3 regions of the Asaia sp. HumB genome follow, and region 3 is predicted to be linked to each of the others. Evidence: riboswitches for the same ligand, from Rfam matches in the RefSeq annotation. Region 3 holds a riboswitch; each other region holds the start of a gene.

What was found. Region 3 has a riboswitch for cobalamin ahead of P5689_RS10570 (DUF1636 domain-containing protein). Riboswitches for the same ligand answer to the same signal wherever they lie in the genome.
Region 1: linked by a shared signal. The riboswitch ahead of P5689_RS01660 (TonB-dependent receptor) and the one ahead of P5689_RS10570 (DUF1636 domain-containing protein) in region 3 are both predicted to bind cobalamin.
Region 2: linked by a shared signal. The riboswitch ahead of P5689_RS05385 (HoxN/HupN/NixA family nickel/cobalt transporter) and the one ahead of P5689_RS10570 (DUF1636 domain-containing protein) in region 3 are both predicted to bind cobalamin.

What each region holds. Positions count from the first base shown of each region.
Region 1 covers NZ_JARPML010000002.1:60,081-70,877, reverse strand. The annotation lists gene P5689_RS01670 (cation:proton antiporter) at 1-1,170, opposite strand, end outside; gene P5689_RS01665 (M48 family metallopeptidase) at 1,371-2,189, shown strand; gene P5689_RS01660 (TonB-dependent receptor) at 2,302-4,533, opposite strand; cobalamin riboswitch at 4,620-4,824, opposite strand; gene P5689_RS01655 (phosphocholine-specific phospholipase C) at 5,066-7,087, opposite strand; gene P5689_RS01650 (TonB-dependent receptor domain-containing protein) at 7,105-9,501, opposite strand; gene P5689_RS01645 (hypothetical protein) at 9,735-10,049, opposite strand; gene P5689_RS01640 (DUF817 family protein) at 10,067-10,797, opposite strand, start outside.
Region 2 covers NZ_JARPML010000002.1:949,474-960,270, reverse strand. The annotation lists gene P5689_RS05405 (glycosyltransferase family 39 protein) at 1-1,037, shown strand, start outside; gene P5689_RS05400 (S46 family peptidase) at 1,701-3,791, shown strand; gene P5689_RS05395 (SDR family oxidoreductase) at 4,086-4,949, opposite strand; gene P5689_RS05390 (NAD-dependent succinate-semialdehyde dehydrogenase) at 5,155-6,525, opposite strand; cobalamin riboswitch at 6,726-6,941, shown strand; gene P5689_RS05385 (HoxN/HupN/NixA family nickel/cobalt transporter) at 7,095-8,129, shown strand; gene P5689_RS05380 (TonB-dependent receptor domain-containing protein) at 8,192-10,797, opposite strand, start outside.
Region 3 covers NZ_JARPML010000002.1:2,086,276-2,097,072, reverse strand. The annotation lists gene cobN (cobaltochelatase subunit CobN) at 1-265, opposite strand, end outside; gene cobW (cobalamin biosynthesis protein CobW) at 269-1,282, opposite strand; gene P5689_RS10570 (DUF1636 domain-containing protein) at 1,279-1,695, opposite strand; cobalamin riboswitch at 1,838-2,043, opposite strand; partial or broken gene P5689_RS10565 (response regulator) at 2,199-2,911, shown strand; gene P5689_RS10560 (HAMP domain-containing sensor histidine kinase) at 2,908-4,335, shown strand; gene P5689_RS10555 (DUF3313 family protein) at 4,477-5,244, shown strand; gene P5689_RS10550 (Hint domain-containing protein) at 5,698-7,200, opposite strand; gene chvE (multiple monosaccharide ABC transporter substrate-binding protein) at 7,884-8,963, shown strand; gene mmsA (multiple monosaccharide ABC transporter ATP-binding protein) at 8,968-10,566, shown strand; gene mmsB (multiple monosaccharide ABC transporter permease) at 10,572-10,797, shown strand, end outside.

The DNA of each region.
Region 1 (10,797 bases), 2.0 Mb from region 3:
AGTCAGCAACGTGGAGATAACGGCCAGAACCATGAGCGAGGCAAAGGCAAACTCGGAGAGCATACCTTGCTCGTGGAGTATGGTTGCTGCGACGATTTCCATGAGACCCTTGCACTGGAGGAGTGCGCCAAGCCCGAGTGTCTGACGCCTCGAAAGGCTGGACGAGGGGGGGAAGGCGTAGATCGAGCCAATCTTGGCGACGATTGATATGGCCACAAGCGAGAGAGAGGCAAGAACCGACGGCCAGGTAAGGGCGTCGCCATCGATACGCAGGCCACTATGACCGAAGAACAGCGGTGCAATCCAGATAAGGCAAAAGGTCGAGATCGCTTCGAACGGCAGACGCCTTACCCATGAGGGAGGCATAAAGGCTCCCGCGAAATACGCCCCGATCAATTCGTGTAAACCGAGCGTCATGCTGGCCCAGGAGCCAAGGCTGAGATAAATCGGTACGACTGCCCAGATCAGGGCTTTTGGCGGATTGCGGACGTGACGTGACGCGAGTGAGCCGACGAGACCGAGGCCAATCAGAAGGAGCAAGGCAACGCATTGCCTGAGACCCCAGCTGTGCATCGCTGATTGTCGTTCCGCAGCGAATTGCAGCAGTGCCAGACCGATCCATAGCGTTGCGTCATCGATTACGGCCAATTTCAGAGCGAGCTGCCCGATTGGCTTGTCTCGAACGGGCAACTCGCGAACGATGCCTATGAGGACCGGAAGCGCACTGACCGCGATACACAATCCGATGGAAGCCGCGCCAATGAGCGGGGAAACGGCTGGTGCATGCCAGCCTGGGAGTGGCAGAAAAAAGTAATAAACGAGTACCGTGCCGATGAGAAAGGGACCGCCCAGCGCCGAAGCTGCTCCTCCCAGGAGGCGAGGCAGGCTGGGTGCCGGTATCTGGCTTTCGCGGTTGTCGCCCTCAGGATGCTGCCACATTTCCATACCTGCCGTAAAAGCGAGGAGGAGAACTGCGACCCAGCCTATCGTATCACCGTAGAATGACGGGACGCCGACAGATTTAAGAGGCAGATGCCATACGGCGGCGAGAATGCCGATGAGGATCGGGATCACGGCAATGGGTATGGCGCGACCGAGCAGACGCCACAGGATCCAGGGAACACAGACGAATAAACCCAGATCCGCAATGAGCGCCGTAAAATCGTTCATACCTGTCCTTCCCGTTTCGCACGAAAAGATAGCTTAATACCTGAACCAAGGGAAATGATCACAAGGGTCGATGGTCCCCCCAGACGCATTATGTCTCGCAAACCTGGATGAAACGGTAAATCACATGCAGATTATTCCGCCTGTTGATACTGCTTGTCTTGCTCATAGAACTATAACGAGAAGAAGGGCGTCACAAAGTCATGACATCTGACATAAAACAATATCGCCATGCGAAGGAAAGACTTTACGGTGGGACCCTGACAGTTCTCGGGACCGCTGTCTGGCTCATTCTGTTGGCTGCTTTCGTCATGGTGGCGCTTGTGCGCCCGAACGGTCTGGCCCAACTCGTGGTGATCGCTCTCTATCTCGGCGTGCTCGGCGCGATCAGTCTTGTCGCAGCAGCGCTTTATCGGGCCTATGCGCTTGGCAACATGGTCGCACTCTCCTCCAGGCAGTTCCCTGAACTCCATGCGACCTTTGCCGAAGTCAGCCAGAGGCTCGGCCTGCAAGAGGTGCCTCGAGCCTTCATCTACAACTCGCACGGTATCACAAACGCCTTTGCCATACGCCTGCTTCGTGGGCGCTATGTGTTCCTGACCTCGGCTATCATCGAGACAGACACAGATGCGCAGCTCCGCTTCATCGTGGGTCATGAGATTGCCCATCATGTGCTGGGGCATCTTGATGGCTTCAAGACTTTCCTTCGTGCGCCGGCCTATCTGGTACCGCTCCTTTACCGTGCCTATTCGCGCGGACGCGAATATAGCTGCGATGCCGTAGGCGCTTCGATACTGCCGGATTATCGTGACGGTGTAGGGGCGTTGCAGATGCTCGCTTGCGGAGCACGGCGCCTCAATACGTCGATGAATGCTGAGGCTTTTGCCGAGCAGGAGGCACAGGTGCCGGGCATGGCTGGCTTTGTGGTGGAGATCATGTCTACCCATCCGTGCCTCACGCGACGCGTTTCACGTCTCATCGCGCTTTTCGCGACACCCGAACAGAAACACGGCGCTGTCTGACCCGTCGCGTTCTATAGACAGGCGTTATTGGGTTGCATGACACACGGGAAGTTCAGCAAGGGGAGGTGGTCCCCGTCTGGATAATGAGGGAGGCATCACGCCTCCCACACTTTCAGAAGGAGGCCTGCATGCTGACCGTGAAGGAGCGCGGCGCGCCGATCAGTACCTCGCTTGGATAGCTGGTATCCGCCCATTGCACGTAATGCTTGTTTGCAAGATTATCGATACGACCATACAGGGTGATCCCCTTATAGACGTGCCAGCCAGCGAATACGTTCACAAGGGTATAGTCCTTGAGCGTAAGGGTGTTGGCATAGTCCCCCTTGCGTGCAGAGACGTAACGCATGCCCGCGCCCAGATCGAGCGGCAGGTCGAGAACGCTCGACCATACGCCCCATAGATTGGCCGTTACCGCCGGGACGTCCGGAACCTGATTGTCGCTCGCATCGGTCGAGGCATTCGGGAAGAATGTGCCGTAACGGGCATAGGTATAGGCCACATTTCCCGAGACGCTCCGGTGCCGGTCAATGCGCCAATCGGCCTGCCACTCCAGACCACGCGATTTCTGGCTGCCAGCTGTCGAAACGCTATCCTGTCCGGTCTGGACCAGCACCCTCGTCCTGCGGATATCGTAGAAGGACAGGGTTGTGACGAACCGACCCGAGAGAGCGCTTGCCTTGAGCCCGATCTCTCCCTGACGGGAGTGGCTCAATCGGGAGAATTGCCCACGATTGGCAAGAAAAAGATTGGAGCCCGGTGGGTCTTCAGCCGTGGTATAAACCCCATACAGGCTCAGATTGGGCAAAAGGTCGAAAACCGGACCTATGCGGAAATTGGCCGGATTGTAATGCCCCTTGAAGCTGGTGGACGCATTGAACTGGCCATTCTGGTTGAAGTTCTGCCTGTCGAGCGAAAGCCAATCATATCTGAACCCTCCCACCAGCCGCAGCCTGTCGGTGATCGAAAGGGTATCCTCAAGAAACAGCCCCACGTCGATCATGGTCGTGGGAGATTTACGGTAGGGATACTCCCCGGCAAATGACTCGAGTGCGCCGCCTTCAGGGCTCGTCAATGAGACGCTGTCGGCGTAATCCGCATCGGGAAAGCCGCGATTGCGGATGAAGCGAATGTAGTAGGCATCTCCGCCAATCACGAGGCGATTGCGTAACCCGAACAGGGGATAATCGAAACGGGCATCGACGCTGTCTCCAAGCTGATGCTGGTTCTGATAGACATAGAAACGATCGCGGCCGATCCGGCCGGGCGTGATTGCCTGTCCGCTCGCATCAGTGGCGCCGGGCGACGCGATATAGCTGTAGGTCTCGGCATTGTCCCAGCGACGTTTGGCATAAAGGAAATAGGCCTTGTCATGCAGTGAGACGTGGTCACTGGCAGCCCAGTCCAGATGCAGCGTCGGCGTCGCGTTGACGGAGCTCGCCCGTGGGTTGGCCACGTTATAGTTGCGCCACAGCGAGGCTCGGCTGATGACAAGTCCCTGAGTGGAATGGAGCAACCCACCAACTGCGTCTTTTACAGCGGATCCCGGTACAAGCGGCGCTCCGTAATAGGTCGAAAGATTATCGGTCAGGTAATCGATGGTAAAACGTGCCGTGAACTTCGCATCTGGATGCCACAGAAGCGTGGTGGTCCAGTCATTGCTGCGCGGATTGGCGCCTTTGACATAGCCATCAGACGAGGTCCGGCTGAAATCGCTTCGTATCGCCAGGGTACGGGTGAGGGGCACTGACCCGCCAATGCCGGCATTCCAGCTATTGAAGCTCCCGTAGGAGACCAGAGCGTTGGCACGCACATGATCCATGTCTGGCGTGCGTGTGCGCATATCCACGGTACCGCCGACGGCACCCTGGCCATAAAGAACGGAGGAGGGGCCTTTCAGGATCTCGACCGCCTCGAGATTGAAGGCGTTGAGTGGTCGGTTCACCATGGTCGTGGGACCGAAATAGAAACCGTCGCGCAGGATCAGCACCTGGTTGCCGCTGAAACCACGCATCATGAGCTGCGCCGGATTGCCGGGCGAGCCACCGGAGGTCACACCCGGCGCGAAATCGGCAGCATCTTCAGCATGCACATAGCCGCGCTGCGAGATGATCTTCTGATCAATGATCGAGATCGAGGCCGGATTATGCTGGAGGCTGAGTCCGAGCCGGCCTCCTATGGCTGGGCGTGCCTTGAGACCGGTACTCTCACCATGAGCCGTAATGTACTCGTCGTTGCTGCCTTGCTCCTGAGCGAGGGCAGCAGGTAAAAGCGGCAGAAGGCCAAGTGCAGGCGCGAGCGAGATGCCTGTCAGAAGACAAGCCCTGAGTGAGCGCATGGGGCGCATGTTATGTGTGCTATCCCGTGTTCACGTCACTACGATGGGCAGTGTTTCTCCTGCCACCTGCAGGACACCCCGCCCGCCGGTTCTCGTCCGTGACCCCGTGTGATGGCAGGTCTCCTGACTTGTGCGTTATGATGTGCGAACTGGCCTTCCCGGGGGGATAGTCCCAGTGGCTGAACCCTTGGCGGGTCCACGTTCGCACACTCTTCACCTACAGTTGCGGGGGCAGTCATGGCGTTCGACCATGTTCCCTTTTCATCCCGTCTCCGGAACACCATCGGCTCCGACCCTAGCTTTTCAACCTGTGCTGTCAATGCTGCGTGGGTCTTGGTCTATAGTTTGGCTTTTCCTTGCGTCTATTTCGCGACAGCGCTGAGGGCCTCGGGTGCGCAGGCGTGCGACGGCACAGACGTGCTCCACGCGCTCGGGGGCGAGAGGGTCACGCCTTGAAGAGGTTCTGTTTCTCTCCAGGCGACTATCGCTGTGTCGCCCCCGCCACGCATCACGCACTTCGTTTTCCTGATGAGACAGGCTTTCAGGCCGGGTTCCCACGCCCGAACTGCGGGTCCGACCGGCTGGGCGATCCGTTTTCGACATGACCCGCGAGAGAGAGAACAAGCTTGCCCGAACGGGTGACGCAATCGACATGGTACCAGTGGTCACTCGCGGCAACCGGTATGGTAAGGTGCAAAATCTGCCCCAGTTGCACGGAAAGGTTCTGTCGCTGCCCGGTGTAGTGATCGATGAGCGAGAGCACGACGGGTTCGTTTGCACCGGTCCCCTGGCCCGCGCAGTTTAAGGATAGATGCAGGCTGCTCCCGTTCGCTTGTGACGTTAGGCCGATGCGGCTCTCGGGATCATGGAGACGGTAGAACCCGTTCGGCCCGTAGATCTCGACCGTGCCTGAGGCCGAACAGAGGAACACAGCCGTTGTCTTGCCTGCAACGGTCAGATGTTGGCTTGCCTCACCCGTCTGACGGATACGAAAAACCACACCCTGCTCGGCCGTGTTGGCAAAGACCAGTTTCGTCGGCGCATCGGCTTGGCTTGTAACAGCGAAGCGATAAGGCAAAGCCCGGCTCGGACGCTGACCGGCCTCCTGCAGGGGCAGGCTGCCATGCTCCGGTACGAGCGGAGGCGGGTGAGCACAGGAAATTCGTGTCTGGGGCAGATACGCGCTCGTGTCTGGAAGAGCCACGGACCACTTCGCATCAGGCTTGCTGAAATCGAAGGCAGAGGTCAGATCGCCGCAAACCGCTCGCCGCCAGGGTGTAATGGTCGGGCAGGGAACATTGAACCGCTGCTCCAGAAACCGGATGACCGACGTATGGTCAAACACCTGTGAATTAACCCACCCGCCTTTTGTCCAGGGCGAGATGATCAGGGCGGGTACACGCGGTCCGAGGCCAACAGGCTCGCCGTGATAGGCCTCACCGTCCGGAAGCTGGCCAGTTGCTGTCTGCGATGAAGGAACAGGCGGCGGTACGTGGTCGAAAAACCCGTCATTCTCATCATAATTCAGAATGAAAACAGTCTTTGCCCAAATGTCGGGATGTCGAACGAAAATGTCGATCAGCTTGGAAATCAGATGCTCGCCAAAGCCGGGCGGCGCTTCGGGATGCTCTGACAGGGCCGCCGGTGGGACGATCCACGACACCTGAGGCAGCGTTCCATCGGCGATATCCTTCTCGAAAGCCTCCAGCAGGTAGCGCCCCTCCAGTTCGTGCATGTTCTCCTTGTTTGAGCCCGGCACGACAGCGCGTGCCTGACGATACCGCCAGTCCTGCCTGTCGAGATTACGGAACTGCCTGAAGGAGGCGAGGGGATTGTCACCGAAATTATCGTATTCCTGGTAGAATTTCCAGCTCACCCCGGCTTCCTGAAGGCGCTCGGGATAAGTCGTCCAGTCAAAAGGTGTGAAGGCGGGATTGTCGTGCGCCATATCGGCCGACCAGTTGCCGTCATCGACATTCTCGACCGCCTGTTTGCCATCAGCGCCAACAGCAAGGCCGTTTGTACCGGTAAAGAAATAGAGGCGGTTGGGATTGGTCGGGCCGAAAATGGAAGCGTGATAGGCGTCGCAAATGGTGAAGGCGTCGGCCAGTGCGTAGTAATAGGGAATTTCTGCGCGGGTAAAATACCCCATCGTCATCGGGCTTTTATGGGGGACCCAGCCATCCCACTCGTTCCATGCGGCCTGGGTGCCTTTCCAGCTATGGTCAAGACTTTTGAGGCAGGCCGCCGAGGTATGGATCGTATCGAACAGGAAAGGCCATATGACCCGGCCTTTTGCGTCCTTCTGGGCAAAGACCGGGCTCCCATCTGCCTGCTTTTCGGCGCGGGGGTCGCCAAAACCACGCACGCCACGCAAGGTGCCGAAGTAGTGATCGAAGGCCCGGTTTTCCTGCATCAGGATAACGACATGCTGGACATCCCTGATCGTGCCGGTTTCACGATTGGCAGGGATGGCGAGGGCCTGACGCAGGTTTTCTGGCAACATGGTCCCTGCCAGCGCGGCAGCACCGAGATGAAGGAAATGCCGACGGCTGGGTTTCATGCTGACTGCTCCGGAACTCAGTTGAAGTGCTTGCGGATCGTGAAGAAAACCATGCGTGGGGCTGCAGCCTGAAGCGTCTGGAATGTGCCGGACGGATCGGAATTGATAAAGCCGTTGCTGCCTACTGTTGCCACATAGCGCTTGTTGAACAGGTTGGAGACGTTGATCTGCGTATCCAGACCGCGGAGCCAGAAATTGTGGCTCTTGAAGCGATAGCCGAGATTCAGGTTGAACACGTCATTGGCCGGCACATAGGCATCGTTCGTATAGGTGTAGTAACGACGATCCTGGATCTGCATGAGCACATTGCCCCAGATATGCCCGTCATCATAGCCAAGCTGCACATTGGCCAGATTGCGCGGCATGCCGACCACGTTCTTGCCCTTAATGGCGGCCGAGACCTTGCCATCAGCCATAACATCATCCTCATAGAAAGAGTTGTTGAAGGCATAGGAAGCGAAAATCGACCAGTTGGGCGCGAACTGCCAGTTTACGGCAGTATCGATACCGCGTGAGATCACCCCGCCGACATTCGACAGAACTGAGGCGTTACCCTGAATACCCACACCCTGCGTTACAGCCAGCAGGCGATTGCCGAATTCGACATAGTAGCCGGTCACGGTCGCCTGGAATGTCCTGGTGTGATAGCGGTAGCCGAGTTCTTCCGTGTTGGACATTTCGGGCTTCAGCTTGCCCTGAAGCGCCTGGAAACCGGCAACTGTGGTCGAGAAAGGCCCCGAGGTCTGGGCGCTATCGAAGGCAGCCATGTTGCGCGCATAATCCACGAAGATTTCGTGGTTATGGTTGAATCGATAATTCGCACCGACCTGAGGGAGGAAGCCATTGGTGGCGTTGAGCGAGCCCGAGGGATAGGCCGTGGGCATGGGGGTGCCCAGATAGCTGCCGTTCATGGCGCGTGCTGTGTTGTCCACGATCAGCGACTTGAAGCCGTAATTGACCTTCAGCTTTGGCGTGATCTTCCAGGTATCACCCAGATGAACCTGATAGGTCTTGGTGTTGAAGGCGCTCTGCCATTGCGTAGCGAAGGCGTTGTCACGATACCAGTGGGTCGAGGAGGGTGAGCCATCCAGAGCCAGCGGGTAGAACCTGCGCGCCTGGTTGAAATTGTTGTTCTCGAACCAGAAGCCGCCTTCGATGGCATGATTGGCAATCTTGTATGTCAGGCTGCCAATGAAACCGGCGCGATGGATATCGTATTCTGTCGTGCGGGTCGAAAGAGGGGAGCCACCAAGCTCTGCGGGTGTTGCCGTATAGGGCGTAACCCACACGCCTTCACCAGTGTTGGTGTGGCCATAACCCATGACATAGCCGGACAGGCGATTATTGACCCGGAAATCGAGTTTGCCATAGCCCATGGCGTCCTCACGCAGGCCACCTGCGTTGTAATAGACGGTATCCTGATTTTCGATGCCCTTGGGGAAGGCTGTGCCGTTCTGATAGGCATAGGCAATCTGCTTCGCGAGGGCGTAGTTGCCTGTGATATTGTCGAGATTATAGCCATAGGTCTTGATCTGGGCGAGGGAGAGATCCTGATAGTCGTTCTCGGCGCGCTTGGACCAGTCACCAAAAACAGTTAGTTTCAGGTTGTCACCCAATGGCTGCACGTATTTCGCATTGGCCTGGTCCTGGCGCTGCACGCCGTCACCCTTCCATTTATTCGCGTCCTGATGGTCATAGGACACATAGAACTTGCCGCCGCCCTTGAGCAGACCGCTATTGATGCGGGCGAAGGTACGCCAGGTGGAGGCGGAGCCGATCGTGCCGCTGACATCGGCGCCGAATTTGTCTGACGGATCGATGGAGGTGAATTGAAGCGCACCACCAAGGTCATTGGATGCTGCGACACCGACGGCCCCTGCGCCCTGCGTCAGCGTGGCGGGGCCGTTATTCTCGGTTTGCAAGGCGCGACCGATGGAAAGCCCGTTATCATTGCCATAGGCCAGATTGCCCAGCGGGACGCCATCAAAGGTGAAGCCAAGCCGGCTCTGGTCAAAGCCACGAATGATGATCTGCTGCGACCATTCATAGGAGCCGAGCGGATCGGACGAGGTGAACATGACACCCGGCAGTTTCGACAGTGCCTTGAACGGGCTCGTACCCGGTGTGTATTCCTGAATGGCCGTGCGGGAGATCGTCTGTGTTTCGCGGGCCTGACCAGCGCCGAGAACAATGATCGATTCAGGCGATTTTGCCTCGACCGCGGTTTTGGGCTCGGCAGCTGTCGCAGCTGCACGCTTGCGGGCTGGCTGGGCCTGTCGCGTCTTTTTTTTCTGGTTTGGCTGTGCCGCGTCATGCTGGGCGACCGTAACATTCTGGGCCATCGCCGCGGGGTGCATTGCGACAAGCAGGGCAGGGAGGCTGGCCGAGATAATGAGACGATGTCTGAGTTTCATTGATAGGAGCCGTTTCGTCCGAGAGGGTCACGATGCGGCTCGTCATTATCGTGACAGGACGTGTCAAAGTATTATGGTTTTATTAAAATCAAATCGGAAACAAAACATTCATCACTCTGTCATATAGTAAATCTCCAACCTTAGTTGTGCTGTGTTGATTTCAGCGCAAGCGTTGTGACCAGAGCAAGCGCAATTCCCGTGATGTAGGCGATCAGATTGAGCCACGAGAATTGTTAGCCTAGCAGGAAATGTCCGACACTATTCCGCCGAAGTGTTTCCAGAGCGTCACAATGAGCCAGCTTGATGCACTCGCTGGCGCCGGCCCCAAAGGCAGCAAGAAGGAGCGTGGCCCTCAAGGATTTCCCACCTGTGAGCAGCAGGGCAAGGAACCAGAACATGGCCCCCCAGAGAATGGATCCGCTCCATTTCCTGAACAACAGAGGCAAGCCGAGAGGGGCGAGGCGACAGAACAGACCCAGCGTCATGACAAGCAGGCACAGCCCCAGTGGATGGAGACGTCCCGGAATCTCATGCCGGGGAGGGAGCAAATCTCTCTCTGCCAGTCTCACCGGCCTACTGCCCCTACGGCGTTTGCGAGATCTCGCGGACGATCAGGCCGCAGAAGCAGTGTGACAGTGATGAAAGCAACGTAGAGCAGCAGATACCAGGAAACGAGTTTCTGGGGATGGACGACCCATGTAAAGTCACGCTTTGCGTAAAGCCATGTGCCGGTGAAGGTGCCGATATTTTCCGCAATCCACAGGGCAACGCTTGAGAAGAAGGCGGCCAGAGGCAAGGGCATGCGCCAGAAAACATCGACGATCCGATAATGGATGACGCAGTGCCGATAAAGAAGAACGGTCGCGAGAACAAGCAGCCAGCGCAGGTCCGGAAGATAATGGTGCGTGAAGAAATTGGCATAGATGGCAAGCGCCAGGAGCAGTGAAAGCCTGAAATCCGGATAAGGCTCGAAGCGCATATCGAACAGACGTATGACACGCGCCATGTAACTGCCCACCGAGGCATACATGAAGCCCGAAAAGAGCGGCACATGAAGGATCTTGAAGAACCCGGGCTCGGGATAGGCCCATGATCCGGCGGACACCTTGAACCACTCCATGGCCGTGCCCGTGATATGGAAAGCCAGAATGGCCGCCAGCATCAGCCCACCGAACAGGCAGGCCCAGCCCTGCTTGAGGACGAAGAGAACAAAAAGACCTGAGAAGCCGTGAAGATATCTTCTGATCACACGCCCGAGTTCGTGCTCGAGATTGGCTGTTGCGCTGGCATCGGGTT
Region 2 (10,797 bases), 1.1 Mb from region 3:
GCCGTAGAACGCTCGGCATGCTGATCATGCTCCTTTTCGGGGTGGCTATTCAGATAAAATATACCGTTGTCTTCGAAGGGATGTTTGCTGGTCTATATCTGATATATCGGGAAATAAGATCAGGGAGTACCCCCAGAAGCATCATCGCTGACTCTGCCATATGGGTTTTCGTTGCTGTATTGCCCACGATTGCCTCCGCTCTTTTCTATATAATGAGCGGTTATGGGCATGAGTGGCTGTTCTCCAATATTTCCTCGGTGTTTCTGCGCACAACCGAAAGTCATCAGATCATCTCGGAGAGACTGATCAAGCTCCTGCCTTTGCTGGGGCCGTTTTTCATCGTCATGGGCGCGAATTTTCTGTCCAGAAGAAGCTATTCTGCACAACAGGCACCTTACGTCTCGTTTCTGACTATGTGGGCGATGGTGGCGCTCGGTGCGTTTGTGATTTTTGGCACCTGGTACATCCATTATATCCTCCCGCTTCTCGTACCCTTTTCCATCCAGATTGCCCCGCTGTTCTACAGAAAATCCGGTCGCAATCTGGCGTGGCTTATGGCAATTCTCGGGCTGGTGGCGTCGCAGCTGAGTACCTGGAAGCATTTGAGATCGAGTGGTGGAAAAGAGCTTTTCCTGGCGCTCGAGAAAAGTGTGGATTACGGAAAATCAGGTTGCCTTTTTATCTATAACGGTCCCGTTGCGCTCTATGATGCCCTGCCATATTGCCGATTGACGTCGCATCCATTTCCATCCCATTTTGGGCTCCAGCGCGAAGCCGGTGCGACGGGCATGGACCCTCTCGCGGAGCTGCATGCCGTTCTGACGCAGGAACCTGCATATATCATCAGCCAGGAGCCGGAAGCTGCCGGTGAAAACCGGAATGTGCGCAAGGCGCTGTATGACGCGCTCTCCCGGGATTATGTCAGGACTTACAGCTGGATTTCGCGACCCCATCGCAGAATGCTGTCGGTTTATAAACGGAGCGGGGGAGTGCTCCCGCCTCACCCTGCGCTTGCGCCTGTCCCACAGTCAGAGTGACCTCGCTTTCGTCAAAACTCAGGGCACGGTTGTCGCGATCGTTCCGATCGAATAATGAGAGACGTGGCCAATCGTGTCCGTCCCCGTGCCGCAGATCGACCAGGGACAGGCATTTGGGCGATTGCCTCGAACCTTCATGCCGCGCGACGTTCCCACTACATGACGCGCCTTTTCGTACGCATCTTTACGCTGTACCAGGACGGGTTCAGGATCGGCCGGGTCGTAAGTTGCCTGTTCGTGCCCCGGCAATCATGGCTGCTCATGTCAGGCGGCTAAATGAGCCTGCGATGCCAGATGAATTGGCACTTTTCTCCCGTCTGATCGCACCGGTCGGATGATCGCGGCCAAGAGAGGCCCCGAGGTTCCTGACTGTCACGTTTGGTATGATTACCGCACCCTTCCTCGGGAAACGCATCTTAACGCGATGGGACGAGACCTTATTCTCATTTCACAGCGTGATTTTTGCGATTTGAGCCTCTGGGGAATAGCCTCTTTGCAAACTGGCATCGTTTTGGCTGCTACGATGGGTTTCAGCGTGTGGCACGCTGGCGACGGCCAGCCAGAGCCGCCGGACAAGGTCACCGTGCTGATTTTCGGATTTGCAAAATGGCGTATGTTATGGATTGATACATTATATCATCATTCAGAGCCGAGCTGCTGCCCATGACACGTGCCCGTCTATCGCTTTTCCTCTCATCGGCCCTGTTCGGTGCCGTAACGCTTGTCGACGCTGCACGCGCCGACGAGGGCATGTGGACATTCGATCATCTGCCTAACGCTGCTTTGCAGAAGACCTATCATTTCAAGCCTGATGCCGCCTGGATCCAGCACGTTGTGCAATCCTCGGCACGTCTGGCCGAGGGATGCTCTGCTTCCTTCGTGTCAGGCAACGGTCTGGTCATGACCAATCATCACTGCGCCAATTCATGCCTTGCCGCCTTGTCTGACAAGGATCACGACTATTTCCGCGACGGATTCTACACGAAGGACCTCGCCGATGAGCGCCAGTGCCCCGGTATGGAGCTCGATCGCCTCGACACCATGAAAGATGTGTCTGCCCCTGTGGCAGAAGCCACCAAGGGCAAACAGGGGGCCGCCTATTCGGCAGCCCTGCAGGAAGTGGAAAGCAAGCTGACCAAGGATTGCGTGGGCGGTGACGACGCGCATTGGCGCTGCGACATGGTCTCGCTCTATCATGGTGGGCAGACCGCACTTTACCGTTATCGCCGCTACAACGATGTGCGCGTGGTGATGGCCCCCGAGCAGGGGATCGCTTTCTTTGGCGGTGATCCGGATAATTTCGACTATCCCCGCTACGATATCGATCTGTCGATGCTGCGCGTCTATGAGGGCGGCAAGCCGGTGAACACGCCGTTCCTGCAGTTCGATCCGAACGGCCCCAAGGCGGATGATCTGGTTTTCACCTCCGGCAATCCGGGGCGCACGCAGCGCGGGCTGCCTGCTGCAGCCCTTGCGTTCCAGCGTGATGTCGCCAATCCGGCAATCATCGCCATGCTTTCGGTGCGTGAAGGGATGCTGTGGCAATACAGCCGTGAAAGCGCCGATCACGCGAAGCAGGTGGAGAACACGCTGTTCGGTATCCAGAACGGTCTGAAATCCTATTCCGGCACTCAGGCGGCACTTCAGTCAGGCGATATCGTGAGCCGACGTGAAAAGGAGGATGCCGCCCTGCAACGCTGGATCGATGCCGACCCGGCGCGTCGTGCTGCTTATGGCCAGCCTTTCGCCATGGTGGACAAGGCTGTTGCGCTTGAGAAGGATCTGTTTACGCGTAATCTGGCCATCGGTATGGTTTTTCGTGGCTTCCTTGATGACGTCATGACCCTGGTGGAAGGCGCTCATGAGCGGGCCAAGCCTGACGCCAAGCGTCATGCGGGCTTCCATGACGCCCAGCTTGGCGAAATCGAGACCAGCCTTGGTGCGAAAGAGCCTTTCTATCCGGATCTTGAAACTGCTTCGCTGGCACTCAGCCTGACCAGCCTGCGTCAGGTGGCAGGTGCCGATGACAGCCTCGTTCACCTGGCCCTTGGCAATGATGCACCGGAAGATGTGGCGGCGCGCCTGATCAAAGGGACGCATCTAGCTGATCCAGCACAGCGTCTCGCCCTGTGGAAAGGAGGTCTCAAGGCCATCGAAGCCTCGACCGATCCACTGATCGTCTTTGCCCGCAAACTCTACCCGGATTACGCGTCACTTCATGATCGTATGCGTGACGAGGTTTCCGCCCCGCTGCACAAGGCTCAGGGCGATATTGCCCGTGCACGCTTCGCTCAGGCCAAGGCTGAAAATCGCCTCGATACGTTGTATCCCGACGCCACGTTCTCGCCCCGCCTGTCCTATGGCACCGTCAAGGGCTGGCGCAAGAATGGCACGGATGTCGCGCCCTTCACGAATTTCGCGGGTATGTATCGCCACGCAACCGGCAGTGAGCCTTTTGCTCTGCCCAAGCGCTGGCTGGATGCGAAGGCCAATCTGGATCTGGCAACGCATCTCGATTTCGTTTCGACCAACGACATTGTGGGGGGTAACTCCGGTTCTCCGGTCATCAATCGCGAAGGTAAGGCTGTCGGCCTGATCTTCGATGGTAATCTGCCGAGCCTTGCGGGTGATCTCTATTACGACATCAGCAATAACCGTGCTGTCGCGACCGATACGAGCGCCATCATCACCGCGCTCAGAGTGGTCTATAACGAGAAGACACTCGCCGATGAGCTGACCAACGGCCATCGCTGATCTTCGGTTGTACTAGTGCAGGAAGCGGGTAGCGCGCGGCGCTGCCCTGCTTCCTAGGGAGGGGGAAACCTCTTCCAGTCCATTCGTCTGGGTTCTGTAGCGGCGATGCCATCGCGGCTGCTGATAAGGTAAAGTTACCCGACGTACGAGCCTCTGGCCCAGGTTGCGGCATAACCGCAATGCCGCGTGCGGCCGCAGCCCAAGCCAGAGCTTTCTTCTCGATAATTCCAGCATCCAGGGTTTTCAAAGGGCGACGGCCCTTTGGTAGGGTGTGGGGCAAGGCCCCACTATCCCTCAGATGACAGGCGTACCGCCCGTCACGGCGATGGTAGCACCCGAGATATAGCTGGCCTCGTCGCTGGCCAGCATGACGTAAGGCGCGATCAGCTCGACAGGCTGGCCAGGGCGGCCCAGCGGGGTATCCTCGCCAAAGACATGCACATGGTCGCCATGCATGGTGGCAGGAATGAGCGGTGTCCAGATCGGGCCCGGGGCAACGGTGTTGGAGCGAATACCCTTCTCACCAAGCAATTGCGCAAGTCCGCCGCTAAAATTCTGGATGGCGGCTTTGGTGGCGGAATAAGCGAGCAGGCGTGGCTTGGGGCTGTCCGCATTGACCGAGATGGTATGAATGATCGAGGCGCCGCGCTTCATATGCGGAACAGCATGACGGGTCAGACGGAATGTCGCGCCGATATTGGTGGCAAATGTATCGTCCCACTCATCTTCCGAGATGTCCTCAAGAGCGAGGCGTTCGATCTGGAAAGCGGCGTTGTTCACTAGGACGTCGATCCGGCCGAAGGTCGAGACTGTCTCATCGATCACGGATCTGCAGATCTCGCGTGACTTCAGGTCGCCGGGGAGCAGCAGCACCTTGCGGCCCGCCTTTTCGATCCAGGCAGCTGTTTCCGCGGCGTCGTCGGCTTCCTCATCAAGATAGGACAGAGCGATGTCGGCGCCTTCGCGCGCAAACCCGATGGCGACGGCACGGCCAATGCCGGAATCGCCACCTGTAATGAGGGCAATCTTGCCCGCGAGGCGACCTGAGCCCTCGTAGCTCTCCTCACCATGATCGGGGAGGGGCGTCATGGCTTTGGTCTGACCGGGGATGCGATCCTGAAGAGGGGTATCGAAGGGGGGCTTTGCGTAATCGGTCATGATGAGGCTCCGTTTTCCGGACGGCGGTCAAGTGCCGCGGGCTGTGCGTTGCACCCTATTCATCGCGAAAATGTGAGCCTTAGTTTCATGGCAAAGCGTGTCGCGGCGCTCATAAGGTCAGGAATGGGCTTTCGTAAGGCCTTGCACAGGGCATCCTGAGGGCCTGTCACGGATCGGGTGGACGATCGTGACAGGCCGGTTTCGATCAGGCTGAACGGATCAGCTTGTGATTGACGAATTCCTCGATCCCGTTGGAGGAAAGCTCGCGGCCATAGCCGGAATTCTTGACCCCGCCAAAAGGCAGTTCCGGGGCGGTGCCCGTCACATCATTGATGAACACCATGCCGGTTTCAATGCGCTCGGCAAGCTTGCGACCACGCTCGACCGAAGCCGTATGAATGGAACCGCCCAGACCGAACGGAGAGTCATTGGCAAGCGCGATGGCGGCATCGTCATCGGCCACCGGGTAGACAATGGCGGCGGGACCAAAGATCTCTTCGTAGAAAATCGGGTTATCCTGGGTGACATGTGTTAGCAGGGCCGCCTGCATGAAAAAGCCCTCGCGGTCGAGCCTCTTGCCGCCGGTGACGAGCTTTGCCCCGTGATCGACTGCCTTTTCGACCTGGCTCAGTGCGAGCTTCATGGCGTTTTCGCTGCTCATCGGGCCGTGAGTGACGCCCTGTTCCAGCGGATCACCATAGCGGAATTCGGCCAAGGCGTCTGAGAGACGACGCACGAATTCGTCGGCCAAGGATTCATGAATGATCATACGCTTGGCGGCGGTGCAAACCTGACCGTTATTGGACATACGTCCGGCCACGGCACGGGGGATGACCTCATCGAGATTGGCATCGTCGAGCACGATGAATGGATCGGAGCCGCCGAGTTCGAGCGTGGTCTTTTTCAGGGCCTTGCCAGCCTGTGCGGCGACAGCACTGCCTGCACGCTCACTGCCGGTCAGGGCCACGCCACGCACTTCAGGGCGCGCAATCAGTTCTTCCGACACATTATTGTCGATGAACAGATTGGTCCAGGCTCCCTTGGGTGCCCCGGCTTCGAGGAACAGCGCCTCGAAGGCGAGAGCACATTGCGGAACACCCGGTGCATGTTTGGCGAGCACGACATTACCGGCCATCAGGTTGGGACCTGCCACGCGGGCAAGCTGGTAGTAAGGGAAGTTCCAGGGTTCGACGCAGTAGATGACACCCAGAGACTGGCTGAGGACCGTCGCACGACCTTCCGAGACAGGGATCTCACGTGGGGCAAGGAATTTCTCGGCGTTTTCGGCGTAATAGGCGAGGATCTTCGCAGAGAGTTCGGTCTCGGCAATGGCCTCGGGCAGAACCTTGCCCATTTCGATGGAAATCAGTCGGGCGTATTTTTCCTTGTTCTGCTCAAGGATCTGCGCCGCCTTGTTGACGATGGCCTTGCGCTCGGCAAAGCTGCGGTGACGCCAGTCACTTCTGTAGAATTCATGGGCGGCGTCGAGCTTTTCAAAGGCCTGCGCCTTGGTGTGAAGGTCGAACTCGCGCTCGGTTTTGCCTGTGGCGGGGTTGATCGTACGATAGGCGCTCATCGTTTTCTGCTCCCGGTTATCTGGTGTCCGGCGCATGGCCGAACCAAAGTCACGGTCCAACAAATGCCTGGAAAGGCGCATGGTTTCCCTCAAAGGGGAGGCAATATCGGCTGGGTAACCCCCTAGACGCACGGTTGGGGCATGGGAGAAACACCTGCATAAAGGCCGCTGAACGCTGGCTTTCGCCTGGTTGAAACGGTAGGGTCGAGCCCGTCGAGGGTCTTGCGCGAGTGAGTGAAAAGGGAATGTCGGACGGGCTGGCTGATCCTGAAAGGATCGGGCGCGAGGCGGCAGCTGTCCCCGCAACTGTGAGCGGTGAGCGCCCTGCCGGAACCACTGGGTGCAGGTCATCCGGGAAGGGGCAGGGGAGCGATGAACCGTGAGCCAGGAGACCTGCCCTTGTCATGTTTGACGGCCAGACCGGACGGGATGATCCGGTTGTTGCGGAGAGCCCTTCTCGTGAACGAGTTTACCCTGCCTTCTTGCGTGCCGCGACGTGCACGAAATGCCGTCAGGCCTGCATCGATTTCTCATCGGGGATCTTTGATCGGGCAAAACGGGGGCCAGAGATGAGCGCCGAAACCCTGCCGGTGTCTCCGCCGTCGCTGCGCTGGCGCATTTCCCTGCTGGGGATTGGCTTGCTTCTGGCCAATATGGCGCTCTGGGTCTGGACCTTCGTGATGTTTCGCGATCGGCCCTTGCTGCTTGGCAATGCCCTGCTGGCTTATGGTTTTGGCCTGCGTCATGCTGTCGATGCCGATCATATCGCCTCGATTGACAACGTGACGCGCAAGTTCATCCAGATGGGGCGGCAGCCCTTGCTGACAGGGTTCTGGTTTGCCATCGGCCATTCCCTGATTGTTGTGCTGGCGGCGCTGGGCACGGCGCTGCTGTCACAGGCGATGCAGGATCGTTTTGGTGCATGGCATGATATTGGTGGCATTGCCAGCACACTCGTCTCTGCCGGCTTCCTGTTTGCCCTGGCCATCACGAATTTCATTGTCCTGCGCGGCGCCTGGCGCGCCTGGCGCCACATACGGGCAGGCGGGGCGATCGAGGAGGTCGACCCAGAAGCGCTTCTGAACCGGGGCGGGCTACTGTCACGCCTGCTTTATCCGCTGTTCAGACTGGTCTCGCGCAGCTGGCATATGGTGCTGCTCGGCTTTCTGTTCGGCCTCGGCTTCGATACCGCGACAGAGGTTTCGCTTCTGGGGCTGTCTGCCTCACAGGCGAGCCGGGGTGTTTCGGTTGCGGCGGTCATGATCTTTCCTGCCCTGTTCGCTGCGGGCATGGCCCTTGTCGATACGGCAGATGGTGTTCTCATGCTCGGGGCCTATCGCTGGGCCTTTGTCGATCCGCTGCGCAAGCTGCGCTATAACATCATCATTACCCTGATCTCGGTGATCGTGGCTGTCGGGATTGGCAGTATCGAAACGCTGCGACTGCTGGGTGATCAGATCGGTTTTGAAGGGCGGTTCTGGGGCGTTGTGGCCGCTGTCAGCGACAGCTTCAACCAGATCGGGTTTATCGTGATCGGGCTGTTCGTGCTGGCCTGGATGCTGTCTCTGATTTTCAGCCGGGTCGATGCACGGCGCAAAAACTGACGAAGGGCTTACGGTCTCGGCGCGCCGGCGGTCGCGAGTACAACCACCAGCGGGCGTTGCGTTCAGAAATGGGCGCCAATGCGCATCTGAAAGGCGCGACCGATAAGCGCCTCGTAATAACGGCCCACGCTATAGATGCCTGCATCGCGTGGCAGGGCGTCGGTGATGTTGTTCACCACGAAGCTGGTCGAGAAATGCTCGGTTACGGCATAGTCGAGTGAGAGATTGAAATAGGCAAAGGCCGGGCGTTTGTTGCCCTCATAACGCGTGGTCGGCACCTGAAGGGCCACGAGGCTCGGGCCATACCAGATAGTCTGCCACTGAGCGTTAAAGGGGCCACGTATCCACGTGGTGTTGAGTGTGAAATTGTCATTGGGCGCAGCAATATTACCTGAAAGCAGATAGGTGCTTCCGGCATAATTGCGCGTGCTCTTGACGTAATGCACGTAGTTGCCTCGAAGGTCGATCGCCCCCGAGCTCTCAGGCAGACCCAGACGGGAGAGGGGGGTGTTGTACTCTATCGTCGTCTGAAGGGCCTGGGTCTCGTAGTTGGCGATATTGTAATAGCCGGAGCGGAAAGAGGAAATCTGCCCCGATGAATCCCGGGTGAATGTCGAGCAGAAGCGATTATTCGGGTAGATGCCGGTGTCGTAACAAGCATTGAGCAGGTCATTGGCACTCAGATAGGTGATGGCATCAGCAACTCTGACATCCACAAATGAGGCTTTGACATCGAACCCGCGTATGAAATGCGGCCTGAATTCAAGGCTGCCCGTATAGCTTTTGGAGCGTTCATTAGAGAGATTCCGGTTCCCTCCGGCTGTACCCTCGACGCCGTAGGAATTGAAGTTCGAGACGAAATTCTGAGGCAGTCCGGCGCGTGCGCAATTGGCGGCTCGCAGGGCCGGGTTGGGGCCCGACGCAAGGCCTGTATCGGAACAGGGATCGACGCCGTTCTGATAGGTCGAGGATTGGGGGGAGTAGAGTTCGCCAATGCCGGGATTGCGTACCGATACAGCGTAATTGCCGCTCAGACCGATATCGCGTGTGGGCCACCAGGCCGCACCGGTCATATAGGTCCAGTAGGTGCCGGTGATACTGTTATAGGTTACGCGCCCATTGGCCGTCAGGGAGAGATGATAGGCACCCGGGAGATGCATTGCCGGTGAGATCAGAGGGATATCGAGCTCGCCGAAGCCCTCATGCGTATGATAAGCGCCGCCCGTATAAGGGATCGATGCGCTATTGCCGTAGGGGAGATAGCTGCCATCGCCCTGTTTCCATCCAAGCAGATAGGCGCCGGGGTCGAAATGATAGGCCTCGCGCCGATGTTCGTAACCCAGATCCCATCGTATCGTCCCTGCTGGCAGGGTCGCCACGGTCGAGCTGATTTCGGCCTGCAGATCGCGTTGCGTGTTGCGGTTGGTCGAGCGTGACTCCGTTGTGACGTAGTCGCGCGCGGCCGGCGTCATCTGGTTGTAGCCAAACGGGTTGAGCGGGGCACATACCGCGCTGCGCGTGGCAATCGGAGCATTCTGGTAGCCGGGAGCACATTCGATTGTGCCATCAGCGGCGGTGACAGCGTTCAACGCATTGACAAGGTTGGGAATAACGAGTGACGGGGCCGTCGTGGCATTGGTATTGCGCGTATACTCGCCCTGCAGCTTCCAGTTGAACTGACGGTTGAAGGCCCGGAAATCGCCATTCAGCCCGCCCTGAAAACGAAACATCTGCGATGTGGTGCGAAACAGGCCCTGATCGAGATCCTGATTGAGGCGGTTGAGATAGAATGTATCGGTTGGCAGGCCGTTTTCAGCCAGAGCCTGCTTGATCGTGCTCTGTTCGGCACTTGTGAGGAACGGGTTGCTGGTGCTCAGGGCGAAAGCACCAGTCGTGACACCGTATTGATAATAGCTGCTGCTATAGGGCCCGGCATTATTCGCCGTCAGCGCATCGTTGAAAAGCGTGCTGCTCCATGTTCCCTGGCCCACCTGGTTTTCCGCACTGCCGCGTGCGTACCAGCCTTGCCAGCGGGCGTGGATGTGCGGATCAAAATCGTAATGGCCAAGCAAGGTCAGGTTGAGCTTGTCATTTGGTGTGACGATCTGGTTGTAGTTGCGCAGGGAGATACCATCGCCCCCAACGGCCTGAGCCGTGTCACTCTTGAGCAAGGTCCCCGCGTTGAGCGGCACGAGCGACTGGCCGTTCTGGCTGAAGGTCAGGGGAATACCACTGGCATTGGCGATGCCGGACGCAGCCAGCCCAGCCCAGGTTGCACCATAATTGCCGCCATATACGGGAAAGTCGCCATAGGCGCCGGTCAGGGACGGCATACCGGTGAGCGATGCCTGAATGAAACGCAGGTCAGGGCTCAACACATAGGTGTAAGGGGATGCTTCACCCAGTGCGGGCCGGTGATAGACAGCCGCGTTGGCGCCGAACACATCCGGACGATCACTGGCGACGATACCGGCCTGATTGCGATATTCGACATCGAAGACCAGCCCTCCCTTGTCGTGATCGAAACCGGTGCCGGCCTTGAATGCAATCTTCTCGCTGGCGGCATCGAGCTGTTGTGTCCAGCCGCCCTGACCTTCAAGCGAAACACCTTTGTAGTGGTCATCGAGCGTATAGTTGATCACACCAGCCACAGCATCAGCGCCATAAG
Region 3 (10,797 bases):
ATTCGGTACCCCCGAGCAAGCGCACCACCACACAACGTGCATGGGTAATCGTCTGCTCCAGATAAAGATCGACCGACAGGGGATGACGCAGGCGCGACAGGGTGGCGACCTGCAAACTGGGGTCTGAAGCCCTGTGCACATCGCGCAGGCCCAGCAGGTCACTTTCGGAAAACGACAGCAGGACAAGATCGGCTGGCGCGTGGGCGAGGTCCTCGGCCACGGCCTGCCCATCCAGATCATGCGTTTCCCGAAAGAGAATATGCACGGCTCAGCCTGCGTCGAAGCTGCGCTGCACAGCCTTGGGGTCAAGCCCATGCAAACCGATCACAACCAGCCTGCCCTCTGGCGCCTCGCCCTGCTCATAGGCATGTCGGATACGCGCGCCCACCGCCTGCACGCCCAGACGAAGGCTCTTGCCTGCCACGCGGGCAAAGCCTTTCATACGCAGCACATCATGCTCACGCACCACCTTCTCAAGTCTGGCGATAAAGGCCTCGGCACTGGCCTGTTCGGGCAGGCTCAGCACGAAACTCGTAAAATCGTCATGCTCATGCTCATCTGCCCCGTCATGATGCGAGGGGCGTGCTGCCAGATCGTCCTCTGCCGCAGCGGCAAGGCCGAGCAGCACAGCCGGATCGACACGCCCTTCACGGGCACGAATCACGCGCACCCGGCGCTTGCGTGCAGCAAGACCAGCCTCGACCGCAGTGAGGGCGGCGTCATCCAGCAGATCCGTCTTGTTGAGAATGACCAGATCCGCTGAATCCAGCTGATCCTCGTAAACCTCTTCGAGCGGGTTATCATGGTCGAGCGACTCATCTTCCTCGCGCTGTTTCGCCACGGCCTCCGGGTCATCGGCAAAGCGGCCATCGGCCACTGCCGGGGCATCCACCACGGTAATCACGCCATCCACCGTCATGCGCGTGCGCACGCTCGGCCAGCCGAACGCCTTGAGCAGCGGCTTGGGCAAGGCAAGACCCGAGGTCTCGATGACAATGTGATCGGGCGGGGTCGGGCGATCGAGTAGGGCTTCCATGGTGGGGATGAAATCATCCGCCACGGTGCAGCACAGGCAGCCATTGGTCAGTTCGACGATATCTTCCTCAGGGCAGTTCGGAATACTGCACCCGCGCAGGGTCTCGCCATCGATGCCAAGAGACCCGAATTCATTGACCACGATCGCGATGCGGCGGCCATCCGATTTCTCGATCAGGTGACGCAGCAGGGTGGTTTTACCCGCACCAAGGAAGCCGGTGATGATGGTAACAGGAATCTTGCTCATGACAGTCTTTCAGATGCGGCAGGTTGGGCGGGTGCAGCGGGTTGAAGAGGTTCGCCTGACGGCGACAACTGGCCAGGAAAACGCCCCAGAATGATATCGCGCAGGCTTTCAGGACGCTTTGAGGGCATGACCGTTCCTGAGCGCGAGTGTTCATAGGCCTTGGCATAGACCATCAGATCCTCCGCCAGTTCTGGCCTCAACCCTCCCAGAAGCCAGGACCATTTGCCGGGCATGGACAGGGTGGCGGTGCAGCCCCGCTGGCACGCCGCAAGGCATTTGACCCCCTCGACACGTACACCGGCGGTGGTCGCCTGCTGCAAGAGTGCCTCGTGCAGCGCCTCACCCCCGTCCCTGCAGGTGAGGCAGACATGAATGACGGGAGGCGTATCGCAAGATGTTATCGGTTCGGCCATGAACAATCCCGGACCAGGCCCGCAAAACGGGCGCAACAGGGCACAAGGATGATTGCCGGGATATCCCGGCCTGCCATGAGCCGCCCCTCGATGACGGGTGCGGGTTCATGGTCTGTCGCGCTCCGGGCACCCCGCCGGATCGTGAAATCGGTGACGCGACGGCAGGTCTCCTGGCTCATGGTCCCGGTTGCCCGGCATTGCCGCCCCCTTCCCGGCATGGTCACCAGTGGGCTGCGACGGCAATGACATACCACCTACAGTTGCGGGGGCAGCGCAGGACTGATGCACATGGCACGCACCTGCTTCCCTTTTCACCCCTTGCGAGGCACCGTCGCTTATTTCCTAGCAGCTTTGCCAAAGGAGATGCAAAGCCCGGAGAGGACAGGGCGACGCGCGCCTTCACCCTGTGACCCGGAGCATCGCTCCATCCGATTGTTTGCAACTTGAAACATCATGTCCGTTGCTGACATCATACGGACGAGCCTGCGTGATACGACCGAGGGATGACCCCAATGCCTCATCTTCTTGTTGTCGATGACGACCAGGATATCCTGACCCTTCTCGGCAGTTTTCTGCAAAAGCATCACTATCAGGTCTCCACGGCCGAAACGGGCGAGACCATGTTTGCCATTCTGGACAGGCAGCCGGTCGATCTGGTGATTCTCGATATCATGCTCCGCAATGAGGACGGATTCAGCCTGTGCCAGCGCCTGCGTGCCCGATCCCGCATCCCGGTCATCATGCTCTCTGCCATGGCCGATCTGACTGACCGTATTGTGGGGCTCGAGATCGGGGCCGATGATTACCTGACAAAGCCATTCGACCAGCGCGAGCTTCTGGCCCGGGTCAAGGCGGTGCTGCGTCGTGCCGCCACGCCGGGCGAGACACCCCCGTCGCTGCGCCCTGTCCTTCGTTTCGGTCGCTGGGTTCTGGATGTTGCCCGTCGCGAGTTGCGCGCGCAGGACCAGTCACTCGTCCCGCTCTCGGGGGGGAATTCGATCTGCTGCTGACTTTTGTCGAACATCCGCAGCGCGTCCTTACGCGGGACCAGCTGATGGACATGGCTCGTGGTCCCGATCATGCTGCCTTCGATCGCAGTATCGACGTGCAGGTCAGTCGCCTGCGCGCCAAGCTGGAGGACGATCCCAGAAATCCAACCCTGATACGCACCGTGCGCAATGGCGGCTATATGTTCACCGCTGCGGTGAAACGATGAGATGGGCGAGGCTCCCCCCCGATCGCGCTTTCACACAGGACACCATCTCCCGCCGCCTGATTGTCACAGTGGCCCTTGCCGCCGGGATAACGCTGCTGTTGCTCGCGATCTTTGTCGAATTTGGCGGCCAGTGGAGCAAGCCTGATATCGAGGCCACCGGTATGGTGAGAGAGGTTGGGGCTGTGCTTCGCATGGTGCGGGTCGCCCCCGCCACGGACAGGGAAACACTGCTGGCGGCGGCACAGACCAGACAGATCCATTTCGGGTGGTACCCGGAAACGTCGCCGCTCGCGAAGGCTCTGGCCGCGGGGCATTACCGTCGCAGCGAGATTGAGGAGAGCTGGCATTTCCTGAGCCCGTTTCTGGGGCAAAGGCCTCCTGCCATCGCAGTGTTCCAGGAAGATAACCCTGTCTCTACCCTACCCGGCCTGCCCTATGACCGTTCGCTGTATCACGACGCGTATTTCGTCGGGATCCAGCTCGATGACGGCAGTTGGGTGCTTTGCGTTGCCCTCCAGCGTTTCTGGGGGCTTTACGCCTTTCAGCGCCTCATGCTGGAAGGCATGATGCTGTTTGTCTGGATCATCGCGGTGTCACTCATCGCCTCGCGCCAGCTGTCACGCCCGATCGAATATCTGGCCCATGAAGTCCGCCGGCTCGACGCGCAGCCAAATTACGCACGCGTCAGTGAAGCGGGGCCCAGAGAGATCCGTCAGGTGGCGGTGACGATCAACGCCATGCAGGCGCGTATTACGAAATTCATCCTTGATCGCACCACGATGCTCGCTGCCATTTCGCATGATCTGCGCACGCCGCTCACGCGTATCAGGCTACGCGGAGAGTTCATTGACTGCCCGACGCAACAGAAACTGCTGTTTCGCGATGTTGACGAGATGCAGGCCATGATCGATGGCGCCTTGTCGTTCTTCCGCGACGATGCCTCCCATGAAACACAGACGGCTTTCGATCTTTCAGGGCTGCTTGAAACCGTCGCCTATGATTTCTGCGATCAGGGTCATGATGTGCGGTACGACAATCCGGGTCGGGTGGGATATCGCGGTCCGGTCAATGCCATGAAGCGCGTTTTTACCAATCTGGTCGAGAACGCGATCAAATATGCAACGCCACCGCAGATTATCCTCGCGCCAGCCGATATGACAGACGCACCACCTGCAGGGATTCGGGCAACGGGCTGGGTTGTCACTATTCTCGATCACGGTCCAGGTATTCCACCCGACGCGCTCGATGCCGTGTTCGAGCCGTATTTCCGGCTGGACAAATCGCGCAACCGGCAGACTGGCGGGGTTGGGCTTGGCCTCACATCGGCCCGCACCGTCATGCGCGGTCTGGGCGGCGATATCATCATCGAGAACCGGGCGGAAGGCGGATTGCGTGTGCTTGTCCTGTTGCCAGCTTCCGACTGAAAGACGCCAATATTTCCACATGGCCACAGACGGGACATAACGCAGAAAGACGCGACCGGCAGAAAGAGGGAAATCACCCGGCCCGTCCCCTGTCTGTCAGGAGATTGCGCCGCCTTTCCTGCCCGGGAGACGCGCCTGACCATGTTTCGCCTGCCTTACGCCATTCGTTCCCTCACCCGTTCTCTGGCCCGCAAACCCGCCTCACCACGGCGGATCAACCCCGGATTTCTGTATCCCGTCCTGATAACCGGCATGATGGCGCTGAGCGCCTGTGCCGGACAGGGAACCACGAAGACCGGCTTCATTGCGCCTGAGACCTATGGGCTCATGGCCCATCCTGACAATCACGGTGATGATCTGGTTTTTGCTCCTAAGGCACCGGCCGGAATCGTCTACCGTTATGCAGTGATCGAGCCAGTGCAATGGCGCCCGACGAACAAGGCCGCCCATCTCTCCCCGCAAGCCCAGCAACGCGTGATACGCGCCTTCGAGGATGAGTTGCACAAGACACTGGGCAAGGATTTGGTGATCCTGAACGAGACCAGCGTCGCCACCCTGCCCCCCGGAACAATCCGCATCAGAGCGGCCATCACCAATCTGCGGCGCAGCCAATGGTACTACAATGCCTTGCCCATCATCGCCGGATTTGCGGCTGGCGCGGCAGGAGGCGGCTTGCCCCCCATTCCCCCGCCAGCCCCAGGGGGCGCCAGCGAGGAACTTCTGGCCATCGATGCAAGCAACGGCAGCACGCTTATGGCCATCGCGACCTATAATAACGGCATGCCGTGGAACATGATGGGGCAATGGCTGCCCTACGCCCATGCCCGGCGCGCCTTCCATCTCGCAGCGAATCTGATGGATGAGGAGATGCACAGATCGGGCCTCATCACCCGACCGCTCTCCGGCTGATTGCCGATGCCTTCCACAAGTCCATCGTCCAGAGCGCAGGGGAGGCGGTTCGGCATTGAGACCCGCGCACCCTCATCCCCCCATCATATGTCCCGATGAGACGAGGAGTGTTTTCTCATGCACCCATTACGCCTTGCCGTCAGGCGACACTGGCCCCTGCTCGGCCTTATCATCAACCGGGACGTGCTCACCCTGACCGAGCATATCCTGTCGGCCATTTTCAATGGTGTCCCGCGGGGCCCAGTCTGGCCATCCCGCCTGTCTCGATCGCCCTGTCGGCTTTCTGCCCCATGGCGAAACAGGGAACGATCAGCCTCCCTGAAGCAACAGATGGACTGCCTTTTACACCGAGATCACGCGGCACGAGAACATGATACCTGATGTCGCCCATGTCGTGCAGGACAGGCAGGCAAAAGGCAGGAGATTCTGCCTTCTGCCCCATCCGGATTCACGTCAGGCTGCGACCTGTTCGCTGGCGACCGTCCCTGTCGAATAATCCTGGAAATACAGTGCCGTCTCCAGCACTTCGATCGTCATAAGAGCCTGTGTTCCCAGCGCCTCACCGAGGGGCAGCAAAGCCCGGCCATTCGTCCAGCGCGACTGTGCGACTGCACCCTCATCATGCCAGCCTGCAACAGCATGACCGTCGAGATGGGCTGTGACAGAGCGCGTTACGTCAGACCCGAACAGGGTGACCTCGCCCACGCGCACCCCAAGGTCGCGTCTGTCATCCAGGTAGGGGCCATGTGTGTCACAAGGGCGCGCATGACGTGAAACGATCTGCACGGCATTCTGCCCCGCGGGCAGGGAGAACACCGCCCAGCGCTGATTGAGGCGGATCGGGTTCAGGCGACGTCCATCCGCCAGAACCAGATGAAGGCCGGCATCATGCTCAAGCACTCTCATATGGGTCTGCGCCTGCAAACCCATAGCCGTAGCCTGCTCATTCAGGCGGGTATGAATGGTACGGGCCAACCCGTGATCCGTGCAGAGAGGTGCCGCAAACGCCGCCTCGGCCGAAGCGTTCAGCCCTGCCCCCTCGGCATTCCCCCCGGCACTGCGACGCACAAACTGGCGCACGTCATCACGCAAGGTTTCGGTCAGGATACCATTCGCCCTGACAATGGCATGACCTTCGGTCTTGAAATGAAAATAGGGATAGCGCGTCAGATCGGTCAGATAGAAAATAGACCGGTGATTGACCAGCATTCTGGCCGGAAGCAGCACGCCATCGATCAGGAAACAATGTTCGGGTGTCACAGACAGGGTCTTATGCGGCAGGCCCCCGCCAAACGCATTTTCGAGAATGCATATTGGCCTGTGATCAATGTCATCATGCCCGGTATGCCCGACCTGGCCCGTATCGCGCCCTGCCCATGTGATTTCACGCAAACCCATCCGTGCACCCTGCGCGTCATAGGTCATCACGCTCTGGCCTGGGGCAAGTTCTTCAACACGGACTTCACCGCACTCGGTCTCGATCAGCGCGCCTTCAAGGAAGCAATAGGCCGGGCCCGCACTATACATTTCCGTGCCGGGAGGCAGAAAGCCATTGGGTCCATAGGAGTTGCTGAAGGGCCGTCCGGGCAGGACGAGCTCGATGTAGGAAGGCTCGCCTGACATGTTCTTGGTACTGAAATACATGCTCGTCGTATTCGCCTGACGGTCATAGCTCGTCGAGACCCAGATGGAGTCACTGGCGTTGTTGATCACGCGAAAATAGAAATCGACCCCCGTGCTACCAGACGGCAGATTGACGTAGATAATCCAGTACTGTCCGGGCGCAGTAAGAGCGTTGATGTCCACATCGACTGTTCCCCCTCTCGCCCCGATATCCAGCTCATACTGGTAAAAAGACTGGCTGCGCGGCAGGTCGGAGGCCCTGATTGAGAAGATACCCCCGTCAATTGCATAGTGAGAACTGCCGTCAAACCGGCTGTCGGTAGGTGTCTGCATGAATTGGATATCTCTCGCTCTTGCCGTCGATTGGATGACCAGGAATGGACTCCTTATTTTCATAAAGTAACAATATAAACAGAAATAATATATACTATATTCTGAATTATTTATAATATATATTGTTTATTATGATAAACACGCTCGTTTGTTTATATTTTCACAACTATAAATCCAATACTCATTATATTAATTGAGCAATATTTCTACTATAACCCTGAACCAACATCTCTTTTGATCGTGAAATACCACGAGAGCACGGTCGGTGAGCACGGGACACGTAAATAACTGTCATGCCCTGCGCCGATCTTGCCAGGCTCATGCCCCGCCTCATCGAAACAGCCCTGTGCCGAGAAAACAGCAGCATTGTCACGTTACCGTGAAACGTTAATTATGTTATTTATAACGTCAAAATGATATGTTTAACTTGTTGCATGTTACGACCTTTCGTTTCGTGAGGCGTGACATGACCATCTTTGCAGAAAGCTTTTTGCATACAGGGATCGCCCTCCCTGCCGGATTTTCTCTCAAGCGTCGGTCTGTCTCTCGATCTGCCTTCGGGCCGTTCAGGAGCTTTCCGACGCACCCTTTCATCAAGCTTCGACCTCTCTCCCGCCGTTGTCTCTGTCGCAGCCCGCATCATGCCCAGCGCGGCTTGTGACCGGAATTTTGGACGTCACGTCATGAGCAGAATCAGTACCGGTCTTGCCTCTCTTGCCCTCGTTACCACCGCGCTTTTTGGCCCGGCCGGTCTGGGGAGCGCCAACGCCGACGACAAGCCCACTGTCGGCATCGCCATGCCTACCAAGTCGTCCGCGCGCTGGATTGCGGATGGCAACAACATCGTCAAAACCCTGCAATCGCGCGGCTATCATACCGATCTGCAATATGCCGATGATGACGTGCCCAACCAGGTCTCGCAGATCGAGAACATGGTCGCCAAGGGTGACAAGGTTCTGGTGATCGCTGCCATCGACGGCACCACATTATCCGACACACTGCACAAGGCCGCACAGCGTGGTGTGAAGGTCATTGCCTATGACCGCCTGATCCGTAATTCACCCGATGTGAGCAACTACGCCACTTTTGATAATTTTCAGGTAGGCGTGCTTCAGGCGAGTTCGCTGGTAAAGGCCCTCGGGCTGCCCGACGCCAAGGGACCGTTCAATATCGAACTCTTCGGCGGCTCACCGGACGATAACAACGCCTATTTCTTCTTCAATGGCGCCATGTCGGTGCTCAAGCCCTATCTGGATAGCGGCAAACTGGTCATTCCGTCCGGCCAGAAAACCATGGACAAGGTTTCAACCCTGCGCTGGGATGGCGCTACAGCGCAATCGCGCATGGATAACCTGCTGAGCGCCTATTACACCGACCGTCATCTCGACGCCGTGCTCTCGCCCTATGACGGCATTTCCATCGGCATTATCTCCTCGCTCAAGGGCGTAGGCTATGGCAGTGGCGACACCAAGATCGCCTATGTCAGCGGGCAGGATTGCGAAATTCCCTCCGTCAAATCCATCCTCGCGGGTGACCAGTATTCCTCAATTTTCAAGGATACGCGCAAGCTCGCCGGCGTAACGGCCGATATGGTCGATGCCATGCTGGCCGGCAAGACTGTGCCTGTGAACGACACCAAGAGCTATAACAACGGTGTCAAGATCGTGCCCGCCTATCTGCTGACGCCCGTCGTGGTCACCAAAGCCAATATTCGCCCGACCCTGATTGACAGCGGCTATTACACCGCAAGCCAGATCGAGTAGCGCCATGAGCCCCATTCTTGAAATGCGGAACATCGCCAAGCGTTTCGGTCCCGTAAAGGCCCTGAGCGATGTCAGTTTTTCGGTCGAGCCTGGCGAGATTCATGCACTCTGCGGCGAAAATGGCGCAGGCAAATCGACCCTGATGAAAATCCTGAGCGGGGTATACCCCGCCGGGAGCTATGACGGGCAGATCATGTTCGATGGTGAAGAGCGCCGCTTTGCCGATATCAACGGCTCCGAGGCGCTTGGCATTATCATCATCCATCAGGAACTGGCGCTTATCCCGCTGCTTTCGGTGCAGGAAAACATCTTCATTACCCATCCGCCGGGGCGCTTTGGCGTGATCGACCGCGACGTAGCGCGTGTGCGGGCGCGTGATCTGATGCGTCAGGTCGGGCTGACGGATGCACCCGAAACACTCGTCACGCATCTGGGCGTGGCCAAGCAGCAACTCGTCGAGATTGCCAAGGCGCTCTCGAAAAAGGTGCGCCTGCTCATTCTGGATGAGCCAACAGCCAGCCTGAACGAACGTGACAGTGCTGCCCTGCTCGATCTGCTCCTTGCCTTCAAGGCAGAGGGGCTGTCGTCCATTCTCATTTCGCACAAGCTGAATGAGATCTCACGTGTGGCTGATCGTATCACCGTGCTGCGCGACGGGCGCAGTGTCGGCACAATCGACTGCCGCAACGGCCCTGCAGATGAAGACGAGATCATCCGTCTCATGGTCAATCGCGATCTGGAGCATCGCTACCCACCGCATACGCCGCGTATTGGCGAAATGCTGATGGAGGTTCACGACTGGTCGGCCTGGCACCCCCTCCACCCCGACCGTCAGGTGATACGCCATGTCGATTTCCACGTTCGCGCAGGCGAGATTGTGGGCATTGCAGGCCTCATGGGTGCGGGGCGCACGGAATTTGCCATGAGCCTGTTCGGACGCTCCTTCGGCACGCGCATATCGGGCGATGTCACCATGCGCGGCAAGGCGGTCGATGTTTCTACTGTCAGCCGCGCCATTGCGGCCGGGCTCGCCTATGTCACCGAGGATCGCAAGGAACTGGGGCTGCATCTGAGCAACGAGATACGCCACAACATCTCCCTGGCCGAACTGCGCGGCATCGCTCATCACGGCGTCATTGATGACATTGCCGAACTGCGTATCGCACAGGATTATCGCAACAAGATGCGCATACGCTCGCCCGATGTGCAGCAGATGGCGGGCAAGCTTTCGGGCGGCAATCAGCAGAAAGTGGTGCTGTCCAAATGGCTGTTCACCAATCCTGATGTGCTCATTCTGGATGAACCCACGCGTGGCATCGATGTCGGGGCCAAATACGAAATTTATGCCCTGATCCAGCAGATGGCCGATAGCGGCCGGGGCTGCGTGGTCATTTCATCCGAAATGCCTGAATTGCTCGGCATATGCGACCGTATCTGCGTGATGAATGAAGGGCGTTTCGTGGGTGAGTTCACCCGCGAGGAAGCCAGTCAGGAAAAGATCATGCGCGCCATTGTGCGCAGCACATCTGAATCCATGCCGATTGCCACCATTCCAGGCGAGACAGCCAATCTCGCTGTTTCCTCTCTCGCTGCGGGAACGTAACAACCATGAGCGAACATATTCTCCTCCCCGGCAATCCGCTCTCTCCTGCTGGCGATACCGGCCCCACCGGTGGTGCACCGGGCGGCCACAAGCTGGGCAATAGCGCGATGGGGCGGTTCATCCGCAATAATCTGCGCGAATACGGCATGTTCATCTCGCTGGTCGCGATCGGACTGTTTTTCGAGATCGTGACCAACGGGACACTGCTTCGTCCGCTGAACCTGACCAATC